One region of the Mesobacillus sp. S13 genome, then DNA from elsewhere that is predicted to be linked to it. Evidence: riboswitches for the same ligand, from Rfam matches in the RefSeq annotation. Region 1 holds a riboswitch; the other holds the start of a gene.

Region 1 (7,570 bases):
GGGGAAAGCATTAAAATTGGAGAGGACATTGAAATAACAGTGATTTCCTCAAAAAATGATCAAGTTAAACTAGGTATAAAAGCCCCCAGAAATATAGAAATATTTCGTAAAGAAATTCTTGAATTAATTCAGGAGGAAAACCAGCAAGCTTCTAAAGACATTTCTAACCTGATTATTAATTTTAAGGCACAAAAATAAAAAAAGATTTAAAAACTATTAAACAAATATATTTGTTCGACGATAATAATAGTGTAAAGGGAAATGGGCGGCCGACATTATTTCCCTGAGCTAATCATTTCGGTTCACATGGATGTGGACCAAACATTCAAGGAGGAAAAAAATAATGAGAATCAACCACAATATCGCAGCGTTAAACACGCACCGCCAGTTAGGTAATGCTAACAACGCTCAAATGAAGTCGATGGAAAAGCTATCTTCAGGTCTTCGTATCAATCGTGCAGCTGATGATGCAGCTGGTCTATCCATCTCTGAAAAAATGCGCGGTCAGGTTCGTGGATTAGAACAAGCTTCTAAGAATGCTCAAGATGGTATTTCTTACATCCAAACTGCTGAAGGTGCATTGAACGAAGTTAGTGACATGCTAGTACGTTTGAAAGAATTATCAGTACAGAAAGCTAACGGCACATACAACACTGAAGATATTGCGAACCTCGATCTTGAAATGACCCAATTGGGAACTCAAATTGATAAGATCATTTCTGATACAGAGTTTAATGGAACTAACGTATTTGCTGGTACGATTGATATTGTAATTAGTGATGATGACACCGATGTATTTGCAGTAGGTCTCACTGTTGCAGCACAAACTTTATCATCTGCCTCTGCTACATCAGCCATTGAAACTTCTATTGATACTATCAATACTGCAAGGTCCACTTTCGGTGCGCATCAGAATCGATTAGAGCACACTATCAATAACCTAAACACTACTGCAGAAAACTTAACTTCTGCAGAATCACGTATCCGAGACGTTGATATGGCAAAAGAGATGATGAACCAAACTAAGAACTCTATCCTTGCTCAAGCTTCTCAAGCTATGCTTGCTCAAGCTAACCAACAGCCGCAGGGAGTTCTTCAACTTCTTCGTTAATTTTAAACTTATGAGGTTTGTCCAATGGACAAACCTCTTTTTCTGTTGATTAATAATTGAAGAGTAACTTCTTATAAATTTCTTAAAAATAAAACTTATGGGTATAAATACCTTTTAATATTGGGTCTATTGTATTATGATAAAGTGAAATACAAGTGAAAAAGGCAAACTATGGGAAACTATAGGACGCAAAGCCACGGGCCTGTTCTACCTTACTAGTTATTTTGGTGGATGGCAGCCGGTTGCCACAAGGATACATAGCGTATTTTCTATGGACCTTGTTAAGGTCTTTTTGTTTGCCCTTTTTTCGCAAAAGGAGAGAAATATGTTTAAGAGATTATTTAAATTCCCGTCTCTAGTAGTAGTTATGCTGCTAATCGCTCAATTGGTTTTGCCAATTGGATCAGCATTCGCTAACAATGCAAGCAGTATGCTACCCCCTACGGATCTCGCTTACGTGAATCCATCCCCTGAAGATGTAAAACTCACATGGAATACTGTATATGGAGCAACTGGCTATAATGTTTATGAAATTAAAGAAGGCCAGTTGATATTGCTTGGTACGGCCAAAACAAATATTTATAGCTTGAATGATCTTCCAGAAGGCAGTTATACCTATACAATATCCACTTTGAGCGGTGAGTTCGAATCTGGGCCATCGGCTCCGATAACTTTGGATGTTGTTTATCCTTCAATGGAAGCCCCGGCAAATCTGTCTTATAAAATCCAAAATGGTAATGATATTGTCCTTGATTGGAAATCATCTCAATATGCTCAAGAGTATTCTATTTTTGAAGTCTTGGAAAATGGTGAAAATAAGCTGCTTACGACCACGACTTCAAATAGTTACAAGTTTACGAACTCAGCAGCAGGCACATATACATATTCAGTATCTGCAGCTAACCCTTATTTCGGGGAATCGGTGCTTACAGATGCTATATCAGTTGAACTTATTCACCCGGTAATGACAAAGCCGGATAATCCGACTTTCACTATTTCTAACGGAACGGATGTAACCTTAAAATGGAGCAGTGTTCCTTTTGCGAAAGGCTATAATGTCTATCAGGTAATAGAAGGACAAAAGGTATTAAAAGAAACGGTTACAACAACAAACATAAAGTTAGTGAATAAGCCTGAGGGTGATTACAAATATATCGTTCATTCCTTCAGCGACCGCTTTGGTGAATCACAAGAAGGCAGTGAAATCTCACTAACGGTTAGTCCGGTAGTAATGCAGGCCCCTAATGCTACTGCAAAAGTGCAGAACTTTAATGATATTTATATTAGCTGGGATCGAGTTGACTATGCCGACAGCTACAAAGTCTATCAAATTGTTGATGGAGAAAAAGTGCTGAAGGATACAGTTACAAGAAATTATATAAACTATCAAAAACAAGAGAGTGGCGACTATCAATTTGAAATCCACTCATATAGCGACCGTTTTGGTGAATCAGAAGATAGTGCCAAGTTAACAGTTACAGTGGAAACATATGAACTTGATGCACCGCAAAATGGTGCTGTTAATGTTAAAAATGGTAATGATTTAACCCTGACTTGGGATTCTGTTGTCAATGCCAGCAATTATAATGTCTACCAAATCATAGACGGTGTTAAGGTTTTAAAAGATTCAATTACAGGAACAACTAAAACTTTCACTAATCTCCCAGAAGGGAATTATCATTATGAAATCTTTGCTTATAATGCTCGAATCGGAGAATCAAAAGAAGGGCTTGAAATCAGTACTGCTCTTGAACATCCAGATGTTGCCCCACCTACCAATGTAGAGTATTCTGTGACCAACCCAACTAGTTTCACATTGAGCTGGGATAAGGCTGAATATGCCAACAGCTATTATGTATATCAGATTCTTGATGGAGAAAAAGTCCTGAAAAGATTTGTTTCTGGTACAAGTATCTCTTATAGCAATTTGGAAGCTGGCCAATACAAGTATGAAGTATATTCGTATTCTTCCAGATTTGGTGAATCAAAAATCGGCAGCCCAGTAGAGGTTACCCTGGACGGATATGTGATGCCGGCTCCTGAAAATATAACATATTCAATTTCGAGTGGTAATGACATCAAGCTGCAGTGGGATGCTGTAGACTATGCAGCAAGCTACAAAGTTTATCAGGTTGTTGATGGAGAAAAAATTCTGAAGTCTTCGCCAAGATCAACATATGTTTATTTATCTAACCAGCCAGAAGGAGAACTAGAGTTTGTCGTTTATTCTTATTCCTATTTCTCTAGTCAATCCCCTGAAGGAACTGCTATAAAGATTTCTGTAGTTCACCCTGAAATGGTGAAACCTGAAAATGTAAATGCTGCAATTTTAAATGGAAATGATGTTTCTCTAACATGGGATTCTGTAAGTTATGCTACTGGTTACAATATTTACGAACAGATAGATGGCGAGGAAGTTTTTGCAGGTTCATTGTCTTCTTCATCTTCTCCTAGGAAAATTCTTTCCAATGTGTCTGAAGGAGAGCATGTCTATTTCATTCGTTCTGTCAGCAGCCGCTTTGGTGAATCCAGTGAAGGAACTCAAGTGAATGTGACCGTTAATTTCCCGGAAATGCAAAAACCAGAAAATATTAGCAAAACTATTAATAATGGGAATGATATTTACTTGAAGTGGGACGCTGCCGAATTTGCAAAATCCTATAATATCTATCAAGTTAAAAACGGTGAAAGAGAGTTATTGAGAACAGCAACCAGTACGTCAGCTGTGTTATCAAACATGCCAGAAGGTGATTACAAAATACAGGTAACATCATTTAGTGACCGATTCGGGGAGTCTGCTGAGGCAAGTACAGTAGAATTCACTTTAGTCTTCCCAATTATGCAAGCACCAGAAGATGCTTACTATACTATTAATAACGGAAATGACATCATTTTAAGATGGGATAAGTCAGAGTATGCAAAAACCTATAATATCTATCAAGTTACAGACGGTGGAAAAGAGTTTTTAAGGACGGTTAGCGGTACTTCGGTTTCCTTCACGAATATGCCGGAAGGGGACTATCAATACGAAGTCCACTCTTATAGTGATCGATTTGGAGAATCCCCGTTATCTAGTTCAATAGAGTTAACCATGGTATGGCCTGAAATGCAGCCGGCAGTATTGACCGGAAAAGTAGTTAATGCAAACAATATGAACCTTTCATGGCCGCAGGTAACATGGGCAAACGGCTACCAGGTTTATAAAGTTGTTGGTGAAAATCGAGAATTACTTTATAAAGGTAAAGCTCTGAAATACGATGTGTACAATCTTACAGAAGAGACTCATTCATTCGAAGTTGTCGCTTACAGTGACCGATTTGGAGAGTCGCCAGTGTCTAATACCTGGACTGAAAACATCATTTACCCAGAAATGCAGGCTCCGGTCGCTAACCTGAAGCTTACTAGTGAGACAAGTGCGACAATCACTTGGAATTTTGTCACCTATGCAAATGGTTACAATATTTATGAGTTGATTGATGGAGAACCAGTTTTAATTGCGGAGAAAGTAAATAACCTTTCGTATCAGTTGAAAAACTTAACCTATGCCAACCATCTATACTATGTAACATCCTACAGTAACTCGTTTGGTGAATCTGATCCATCCGAAACGGTATTGGCAAAGTTAATCATTGATGAAGAAGCACCGGTGACTACGTCTGATGTTTCAACAGATTGGATTAATGGTGAGGTTAAAGTTTCATTGTCAGCAACAGATAATGAAACCGGAGTTGCAGCAACTTATTATTCAGTAAATGGTTCAGAATTCGTTGAAGGCACATCTTTTACAGTTGAGGGTGAAGGTGTCCATCAGGTATCTTTCTACTCGATTGACAAAGTCGGCAATAAAGAAGAAGTGCAGACCACCGAAGTTAAAATCGATATGACAAAGCCGCAAACTGCTTCAGATATGACTGAAGATTGGGCAACGGCAGATGTGGAAGTGAAGTTATCAGTTGCAGATCAATTAAGCGGAGTTGCCAACACATTCTATTCTGTGGATGGCAAAGATTTTGCTGAAGGAACGACATTCACTGTTGCTGGAGATGGTGAGCATCAGGTGGAATTCTACAGTGTTGACCATGCCGGGAATGTGGAAGACATTCAATCTGAGATAGTAAAAATCGACAGTAAAGCACCAGTTACTACATCCAATATTGAAGGTAAGTGGTATCAAGAGGCTGTGAAGATTGAACTTGCTGCAACTGATGAGACAAGTGGTGTTGCCAAGACATTCTACTCAGTGAATGGATTGGAATACATTGAAGCGTCAGAGTTCACTCTGGAAGAAGACGGGGTGTACGAAGTTTCTTTTTACAGTGTGGATGCCGCAGGTAATGTAGAAGCTGCACAATCACAAAAAGTGAAAATCGACAGTTACGCACCAGTTACTACATCAAACGTAGAAGATAAGTGGTATCAAGAGGCTCTGACAGTCGTTCTTGCTGCAAACGATGAGACAAGTAGAGTTGTGGCAACATTCTATTCGGTAAATGGATCAGAATACATTGAAGGAACAGAGATTTTGCTTGAAGCGGACGGCGTTTACGAGGTTTCTTATTATAGTGCCGACAAAGCAGGAAACATAGAGGAAGTTCAAACCCAGAAAGTTAAAATCGACAGCCAGGCCCCGGTTACAACTGACAATGTTTCGGATCTCTGGTACACCACTGACAAAGAGGTTGTGTTGGCTGCAAAAGACAATTTAAGTGGAGTGGCTAAGACATATTATTCAATCAATGGCTCAGAGTTCATTGAAGGTGCAAGCTTCGAGGTATCTGAGGAAGGTAAGAATGAAGTTGTTTATTACAGCGAAGATGCCGCTGGAAACAAGGAAGAAGCAAAGTTAATTACGGTAAAGGTCGACAAGACTGCTCCTGAAGTGACTGCTGACATGAACGAAGAGTATATGCTTGGTTCAGAATTCACCATCGCATATAACGCTTTTGACCAGCATTCTGGTGTTGCGACTGAAGAAGTGACAGTCAATGGAGTTGTATACAAGAATGGTGATGTGATTAAACTCGACCAGCCGGGAGTATACAAATTAAAAATCAAGGTAACTGACAACGCAGGATTAGTGACTACAGTTGAAAAAGAGTTTGTAGTTTATATCCCAGCAACAATTCAAGTGCTGCCAAAAGTGATTAAGGGCAATAAAGGAATTTTCACAGTCAAGGCAGATCTGCCAGGTGAATTTGCTCGCTCTACATTTGATGTATCGACAGTATTACTTAACGGAGTAGCACCGAAAGTTGATAACAAAGGTTTGTTAAAGCAAGCAGAAAAAGGCCATTTCAAATTCGAGCGTGAAGACTTCAACTGGAAAACAGGAAAAGTGGAATTAGGATTCTGCGCTTATCTTGATAATGGATATTTAGTAAAAGGCACAAGGATAGTTAATGTAAAGTGAAGCTTATGTGGCTCCTCAATTGAGGAGCCTTTTCTGTTATTTAAAAATGTGACTAACTCAAAACTGGATTATAACCTGCCATAGATTCTAAGTTTTCATCGTTTTAAAATGTGGTAATTATTTTTATTTCATAATAGTTAAAGAGAGATATGGTTGTACCGATATAATAAATATAATGCGCTTTAGAGGAGGCAATGGCATGATTAACCGTCTCTCTTCAGATACACCAAGTACATACATCTACGAAACGATTAAGACGAAAATTGACAACATCGGTGCGCAAGGTGACACCGAAATGAATAAGCTTGTTACTGCAGAAGAAGCATCTCAGGTCGTTCAAAGAGAGAAAATTGAAGGTGTAGTTGAGGGACTGAATAAATACCTCCAGCAATCCCAAACATCTTTGAAATTCCAATATCATGAGAAGTTGCAGGAATACTATGTAGCATTAGTTGATGAAAAAACAAAGGAAGTTGTCAGGGAAATCCCACCGAAAAAAATGCTAGACTTTTACGCAGCGATGACAGAATTCCTTGGTTTGATTGTAGATAAGAAAATATAGAAGGCAGGTGCAGAAAAATGGTAAGGATAGGCGGTCTCGCCAGCGGAATGGATATTGATACGCTTGTAGGCGACTTAATGAAAGCTGAAAGAATTCCACTGAATAAACTGCATCAAAAAAAGCAGTTAATGGAATGGCAGCGTGATGATTATCGAACAATGAACAAGTTGCTAGCAGATTTGGATGAATTAATTAAGAATGGTTTGTACCGTTCTTCCACGTTTACTAAAAAGATTGTAACAACCTCAGATGAAAGTGCAGTGTCAGTTAGGAGTATTAGTGCAACATCCAATATGAATTCTAGCCTTCAAGTTCATACACTTGCAGAAGCGGCAAATATGACAAGCAATGGAAGTGTAGTTACGAACCTTGAAGGTTTTGATCCGAACAAGACCCTGGATAGTCAGAGGGGATTGTTCTCTCAACCTTTTTCAGATACCCAAATAACCATTCAATCTATAGGGAAGGATGGGAAATTAGGGGTCAT
Region 2 (7,570 bases), 410 kb from region 1:
TGAGAAGCGTGACGGATTCGTTATTGAGAGAGGGCCGGATTCGATCATAGCGAGAAAGAAAAGTGCTATGAGATTGATAGAAGAAGTTGGCCTCAAGGATAAAATCATTTCCAACACAGCCGGTAAATCCTATATTTATGCTAGAGGCAAGCTTCACACGATGCCTGAGGGATCTTTCATGGGCATTCCCACAAAGGTAACCCCATTTGCATTATCGGGTTTATTTTCGCCGCTGGGGAAATTGCGGGCAGCGGGGGATTTTATTTTACCAAAAGGAGCACCGAAAGCAGATCAGTCACTTGGGGCCTTTTTCCGTCATCGGCTGGGTGATGAGGTGGTTGACAATCTGATTGATCCGTTATTATCAGGAATATATGCGGGCGATATTGATGAACTGAGCCTGATGGCCTTGTTCCCAAATTTTTACGATATCGAACAACAGCATCGCAGTCTCGTCGTAGGACTGAATAAATCAATGCCAAAGCCGCCAAAAACAGTCAAACAAACTGGTTCTAAAAAAGGTATGTTCATCTCATTGTCAACAGGCCTTGAGGAGTTGATCCACCGGGTTGAAAGCCGCCTGGAAGAGGGAACGGTCATAAAGAAGATGGCTGTAAAAAAGGTAGTAAAGACAGGCAGTACCTACCAGGTCCTGCTTGAAACGGGAGATGTAGAAGCTGCAGACAATGTTGTCATCACGACCGATCATTTCCATGCACAGCAGATGCTTTCCGAATACGCATTTATGGATGACTTCAAAAATATGCCATCCAATTCTGTGGCAAATGTGGCGATGGCATTCCCAAAATCGGCAATTGAGAAAGATATCGACGGAACTGGTTTCCTCGTTTCAAGGAACAGCGATTTCAGGATCACAGCATGTACCTGGACGCATAAGAAGTGGCCAGGTACCTCACCGGAAGATATGGCGCTGCTCCGTTGCTATGTCGGGAAGCCGGATGATCAGGAAGCGGTGGATTTGGCAGATGATGAAATCGTCGACCTCGTTCTAAGAGATTTGAATAAGACGATGAACATCACGGCAAAGCCAATTTTTCATGTAATCACAAGGTGGAGAAAGTCGATGCCGCAATATACGGTCGGCCACCTTGAAAGGATTGCACAGGTGAAAAAACAGCTGGGCCATGAGCTCCCGGGTGTCTACCTTGCCGGCGGTTCATTTGAAGGGGTCGGCATCCCTGGGTGCATCGATCAGGCAGAGGCAGCAGTGGGAAAAGTCATCAGCCATCTTTCTGAATAATTTCAGCCGCTATCTTTCAAAAAAGATAGCGGTTTTTTACTTTTTAATAGAAAGATAGAGAAATACTTCTTTTGAAAAATCTAAACCTTCTGTAAAATAGGCATATAATGCTAAAACAGTTTGGAGAGATCTCTATGCGTAATAGTTTCCCAATATTCGGTACAGATGATGAAACAATCTATAATCCTAATGAACTGCTAAGTTTATTTTTGGATTGCACAGCTGATGGATTTGCTATTGTCGATATGGAGAATCGATTTTTAAGAATCAACCATAAGTACACGGAAATTTTCGGCTATACAGAAGAAGACTTGATTGGGCGAACTTTCTATGAGTTTTCAAATCCTGATTTTGTTCCAGGGATCATTTCAGAAGTACAGAAGGGAAAAGCCTTTACCAACATGATAACGCAGCGTTTCCATAAAGACGGGTCCCTGCTGGATATTGCGGTCTCATACTCTCCTTTCCGGAATAAAAGCGGGAAAATAATTGCGATCATTGCGATTTATCGTGACATCACCCAGATAGTGAGCATGGAGCGCGAACTAAATAGGACAAGGGAATTGTATGAACTGATCACCGAGAATACGACTGACCTGATCAAGGTGATTGATAAGAATAAAGTGATCGTGTATGCATCACCTTCACATGAAAAAGTAATCAATCTGAAGCCAGAGGAAATTGTCGGTAAAAGTCTAAGTGAATTTTTGTCGCAAGAGGAAGAGTCTGTCCTTGATAAAAAGCTGGAGGAAATTATCGAAACAGGTGAGCCGCAGATTTTACGGAAGAAGTTCATGACCTGTAATCAAAATACGGTTTACACAGAATATAATTTTTCGCCGATTTACAATGAGAAAAAAGAGATAGAGTCCTTTGTCAGTGTTGGCCGGAATATTACCGACCGGGTCAAACAGGACGCCACCATCAGGAACCTGGACAGGCTTTCGGTCACCGGACAGCTGGCAGCAGGAGTGGCACATGAAATCCGCAACCCGTTGACTTCATTGAAAGGCTTTTCGAAACTATTGCAAACTTGTCTTGATAAAGAGAAGCAAGCAGATTATCTGGCCATCATCATGAATGAACTCGACAGGATCGATACAATTGTCAATGAGTTTATGTCACTGGCGAAGCCTCAGGCCGTTAAGTTTGTACAAGAAGACCTGAAATCAATCCTTGATAGCACGATCAATATCATCCATCCGCAGGCCTTGCTGCATAATGTCCAGATTATTAGAAATTACCCGGAACAGCTGGTCATGCTTTCTTGCAATTCACACCAGCTAAAACAGGTATTTTTAAACTTCCTGAAAAACGCCATTGAATCCATGCCTGAAGGCGGAAAAATCATTATTGATCTTCAGCCGAATGGTCAGGGGAAAGTGATTGTGAGTATTTCTGACGAGGGAACAGGCATCGAATCAGACCGCCTTAGATATCTCGGAACGCCTTTTTATACAACAAAAGATAAAGGAATCGGACTTGGCTTGACTGTCAGCAATAAAATCATTCAGGAGCATAATGGTACGATGAGAATCATCAGTGAAGAAGGGCAAGGGACGACAGTCGTAGTTGAACTGGAGTGCCTGGCGACATAGGAAAATGAAAAGCGGCTTCCTGAATTGGAAGCCGCTTTGTTGTTTCTTAGGAAATTATATAATTATTTAGTTATGGATAACTACATATGGTATTCCTAATCCAGCTCCAGCGCCTAGCCCCTCGAGTCACTTCGGTCCGCCCAATGAAGTCAAAGAACGACTTCACCGGTCGGCCCTCCAGCGCTTGTCGGGGCTGTTCGAGGCGCTTGCGCTTTTTGTTTTTATTCATCTTCTTTGTTGAACCATAATGGATCGTTATTATCTTCTTCCCCATTATAATTAATGAAAATTTCTTCCCCAGCATTGATATCACGATAGGCATAGAAATCAAATGTGTGATTGTCGAAATTGATTTCATACGTTGCATTAGGCTCGTATGAGTGATTGAATAACATACCATATCCCAGAAGGATAGCAGAATGATTAATGCCATATTCAAAGGCATAATCCGCCAGCGCCGTTTTCTCGATATGAACATGCTGATCGTTCGGATAGGATAGCACGGGAGCCTCATGAATCAATTCGCCTTTTGCAATATCACGAGTTGCGAATACTCCTCTATTGAATTCCCCATCGCTAATTTCAGAAGTTTTAACTTGAATCATTTTTTCACCTGCTCGCTCTATTACATTGTTGTTTCTCACTCCTTAAGCATGACGGTTTTTTAAAAGAAATGCAAACTTATTATAAATTTCATATTTTTTTCAAGAAATTCAGTGGTTTATGACCTATTCGATAAAGAAAAATCAACAGAAAACAAATCAATCTACCTATAAAACGGCGAATGGAGTGTGCTGAATTATCCATGAAAAAACCTTTTTTAATAGTAGTAAATCATTCGTGAATATTGTTAATTATCTGAATAGGGATTTAAGCACTACCTATCGGAAAAATAGTTTGATTTTCCTGAGTCGAAAGATGTGTTGGAATTTTTAGAAAAATCAGGTATTTTGGTGGATTTTGTTGAAGAGTGATTATAATTATGATGTGGGTAAGAGATCAGTCGGATATACACTGGTTCTCGATAAAGGCAAACCTGGTGAAAACCAGCGACGCAAAGCTATAGGGGCTACGGCAATTTATTGCTAAGCCAGCCAGCTACCGAAAGATCAGGGTGAATTACATGGAGTATGTATTCAGAAACCCCCCTTTCGGTAAAGGCGGGGTTTATTTCTGTACAGTCGGAGGTGAAAAGCAAAGTGAGGCTTGTGAACGAATCGAACGGCAGAGTTTTGGCAGCGAATGTAAAAATAGCAGATACCTTTTTCAGCAGATTCAAAGGGCTGATGCTGACAGACAGCTTGCCAGACGGTCACGGTCTCTACATACAACCCTGCCGGTCCATCCATACCTTTTTTATGAACTATTCCATCGATGTTCTTTACATCAACGAGAACTTTGAAATTGTAGGCGCGGAAGAACAACTAGAGCCTGCGAAAATGGGAAAGCGCTGCAAAGGTGCGTATTCCGTCTTCGAGCTTCCAGAAGGTACGATCCGGAATACCGGAACGAAAGTCGGTCACTCTATCAAACTAATTAAATGAAAAGGGGTTATAAAACATGAAAGCAAAAATGAAAGCACTATTCACAGAAGAGCAAGGACAAGGTATGACTGAGTACGGTTTGGTACTTGGAGTTATTGCGGTAGCGGTTGTTGGAGCACTTGTAACGCTTCGCGGAGAGATTGTTGAAATGTTCCAAAATGTCGTTACTGCAGTAACTGGCGCAGAAACAGGGAACAATACTCCATAATTACTAGAGTACAATGCTGGATTAACAATAACCTTAAATGGCCTTTATTTTATAATCTACTATACGATTGGTACTTGTTAATTCAGTATTTTTATAATCAGAGGTACAGGCATAAACAGCCTCGCGTTGAAAAACGTGAGGCTTTTTTAAAACTCCTCACTGAAATGAGGTAAATCGATGTTTGTTGATTTTTTATTAATAGCCTTAATAGTCATTTGTGTCATAACTGATTTGAGAGAACGGAAGATTTATAACAAGGTTTTATTTCCCTTTTTACTGGTGGGACTGGTTTTACATTCGGTCTTTGATGGAATCCAGGGCATTGGCTTTTCTCTTGCAGGCACAGCAGTTGGCTTCTCGATTTTGCTGATTCCTTATTTGCTTGGGGGAATGGGAGCTGGGGATGTAAAACTGCTTGCGGTGGTCGGCGGCTTAAAGGGAGTTGTATTTGTATTGACGGCGGCTGTTTATATGGCGTTTGCTGGAGGGATTATGGCGCTGATCATTCTGTTTTTTAGAAAGGGTGTCCTAAACAGGCTAAGACAAATTGGCATGTTTCTGGGCGGGCTGCGCAGTGGTATGAAGGTTCCTCTTGGACTTGATAAGGAAGCCTTGAACACGACCTATCCATATGGGGTGGCCATAGCGATTGGAACTCTGGCCGCCATTGTGTTCCCATCTGGAGGAGGCTTGCTATGAGACGTGATGAGAGAGGGCAATCACTCGTTGAGACGGCTCTTGTTTTGCCCGTTCTTTTATTGCTGTTAGTCGGCATATTGGATTTCGGGAGGATTATGTATTCTTATGCCCATCTTCATATGGCAGCACAGGAAACTGTCAGGATGGGAGGTCTCGGTAAAAGTGATTCCGAAATCACTGCGTTTGCCAGGGATTATGTTCAGCTGAAAGAGATTGATGATCTCGACATTTCTATATCTCCCGGGGAAGCGGGACGGGCTTCTGGTGACTATATTACTGTGAAGTTGGAATATCCTTATCAATTTTTCACTCCGTTTGTATCCAGCCTGTTTTCTTCATCCTTGACAATCATGGCTGAGTCAACAATCAGAGTGGAGTAGGAGGAAGAAATGGCACGTAAATGGTTTGCTGAAGAGTCAGGAAATACCATTTTATTGGCAGCCCTATCAATGTTTGTCATCCTTAGCATTGCCGGCCTTGCCATCGACGGCGGGATGGTTTATATGACAAAGGCTGAGCTGCAGAAAACAGCTAATGCTGCTGTCCTTTCTGGCGCTCAAGAGCTGACAAACAACGAAGTGAAGGTTGAAGAGGTAGTACGAAAGGTGGTTGCAGCCCATAAGGATGGCGCACTTGTCGATAATCTATCGATAGAGATAGAAAAGAAAGTCACTATTGATCTGTCCAAAAAGGTAAACCTGGCATTCTCAAAATTACTAGGATTTGAAGCTGTAGATGTCAAAGCCCATTCTGCTGCTGAATTAAGGACGATGGGACGGGCGGCAGGAGCAGCACCACTTGGCATTGACGACAGCATCCCGCTTGAGTTCAACAAGGAATACCAGCTGAAAGTGGATACTGGCGGAGTAGAATATGGAAACTTTGGGGTCTTGGCCCTTGGCGATACAGGAGCACGTCCATATGAAGAAAACCTCCGCAATGGATATCAAAACGAGCTTTCGGTGGGGGATGTAGTCATTACTCAAACAGGGAATATTGCTGGTAAAACAAGAAATGTAGTCCAAGAAAAGGTGAATTCTTGCCCGGAATTCCCAAGAGATATTCATTCCAGAGATTGTTCGAGGATTCTTCTCGTCCCAGTTTATCAGCCGTATAGCCACGACGTAAACCAGGTTAAAGAAGTGAAAATCACTGGATTTGCCTATTTTTACATAACGGATCCTATGGACAGCCATGACACTTCGATCAAGGGAATGTTCATTAAACGGGCAGGAACAGGTTATGAAGGTGAAGCAGCTGCCTTTAATGGCGCATACAGCATTCGAATAACGGAGTAGGTGATCAAAAAATGCGGTCAAAGCTTGTCTTGGTCCTGGCATTAGTAATGGGTATAGTAACGACATTTTTATTCTTTCAATATATGAATCAGGTGAACGCGGAAAAAACAATGAACAGCAATTTGGTTGGGGTTGTTGTTGCCAAAGAGAAAATCTTGAAAAATGAACTAATCAATGCACAGAAGCTTGAGATGGTCATGGTTCCAGAGAAGGCACTTCATGCCAATACGATAAAAAATCAGGCTGATGCAGTTGGCAAGCTCGCAAACGCAGATATCGAGCAGGGGGAGGCAGTTCTGTCCCACCGCCTTGGCACAGAAATTAGTGAAGAGATCTATGTATCTAGGAAAGTGCGAGAAGGATATAGAGCCGTTTCGGTTGGAGCGAATTTCAATCAGTCGGTATCCAATTTAATTGAACCGGAAGATGAAGTTGATGTTGTTTTTTCGTTAAAGAAAACGGAAGGAAACGAAACGAAGGTTCAATCCACGATTATTTTGGAAAAGGCGAGAGTGTTGGCAGTAGGAAGGAAAATTGTCCTTCCTGAGGATACGCAGGAGCCCTATGCCGAATACAGCTCTGTTACGGTAGAACTTAAGCCAGCGGATGCTTTAAAGCTTGTCAATTCAGCTGAACAAGGCAGTATCCATTTCATGCTGCATAAGCGGCCAGTCATAACGGAAAAGAAATCAGTGGGCGACAGCGACCAAGATTGAAGAAGATGGAGGGTGACCAATCATGGAAAATACGGATGAACTGCAAATACATGAAAAGAAGCCGGCTAAGATGAAACGCGGCGAGCTTATTGCCGTTTGCAGTGCAAAAGGCGGGATTGGTCGCACGGTCCTGACGGTCAATCTGGCTGGAGCTTTAGTGAAGAAAAATATATCTGTAGCGATATTGGATGGGGATTTTCAATTTGGGGATATCGGTCTGGCCATGGATTTGAAGTCTGCTTTTAC

The links. Region 1 has a riboswitch for cyclic di-GMP ahead of LGO15_RS21780 (OmpL47-type beta-barrel domain-containing protein). Riboswitches for the same ligand answer to the same signal wherever they lie in the genome.
Region 2: another riboswitch for cyclic di-GMP. It lies ahead of LGO15_RS19620 (DUF192 domain-containing protein); the one in region 1 lies ahead of LGO15_RS21780 (OmpL47-type beta-barrel domain-containing protein).

Annotation. Positions count from the first base shown of each region.
Region 1 is NZ_CP084622.1:4,250,960-4,258,529, reverse strand. Features, by position in the region: gene csrA (carbon storage regulator CsrA) at 1-198, shown strand, start outside; gene LGO15_RS21785 (flagellin N-terminal helical domain-containing protein) at 344-1,111, shown strand; cyclic di-GMP riboswitch class I at 1,265-1,361, shown strand; gene LGO15_RS21780 (OmpL47-type beta-barrel domain-containing protein) at 1,437-6,521, shown strand; gene flaG (flagellar protein FlaG) at 6,721-7,083, shown strand; gene LGO15_RS21770 (flagellar hook-associated protein 2) at 7,101-7,570, shown strand, end outside.
Region 2 is NZ_CP084622.1:3,837,582-3,845,151, reverse strand. Features, by position in the region: gene hemY (protoporphyrinogen oxidase) at 1-1,261, shown strand, start outside; gene LGO15_RS19630 (PAS domain-containing sensor histidine kinase) at 1,396-2,859, shown strand; gene LGO15_RS19625 (SET domain-containing protein) at 3,081-3,464, opposite strand; cyclic di-GMP riboswitch class I at 3,879-3,965, shown strand; gene LGO15_RS19620 (DUF192 domain-containing protein) at 4,059-4,403, shown strand; gene LGO15_RS19615 (Flp family type IVb pilin) at 4,420-4,611, shown strand; gene LGO15_RS19610 (A24 family peptidase) at 4,789-5,310, shown strand; gene LGO15_RS19605 (TadE/TadG family type IV pilus assembly protein) at 5,307-5,690, shown strand; gene LGO15_RS19600 (pilus assembly protein TadG-related protein) at 5,700-6,608, shown strand; gene cpaB (Flp pilus assembly protein CpaB) at 6,620-7,324, shown strand; gene LGO15_RS19590 (CpaE/TadZ family protein) at 7,347-7,570, shown strand, end outside.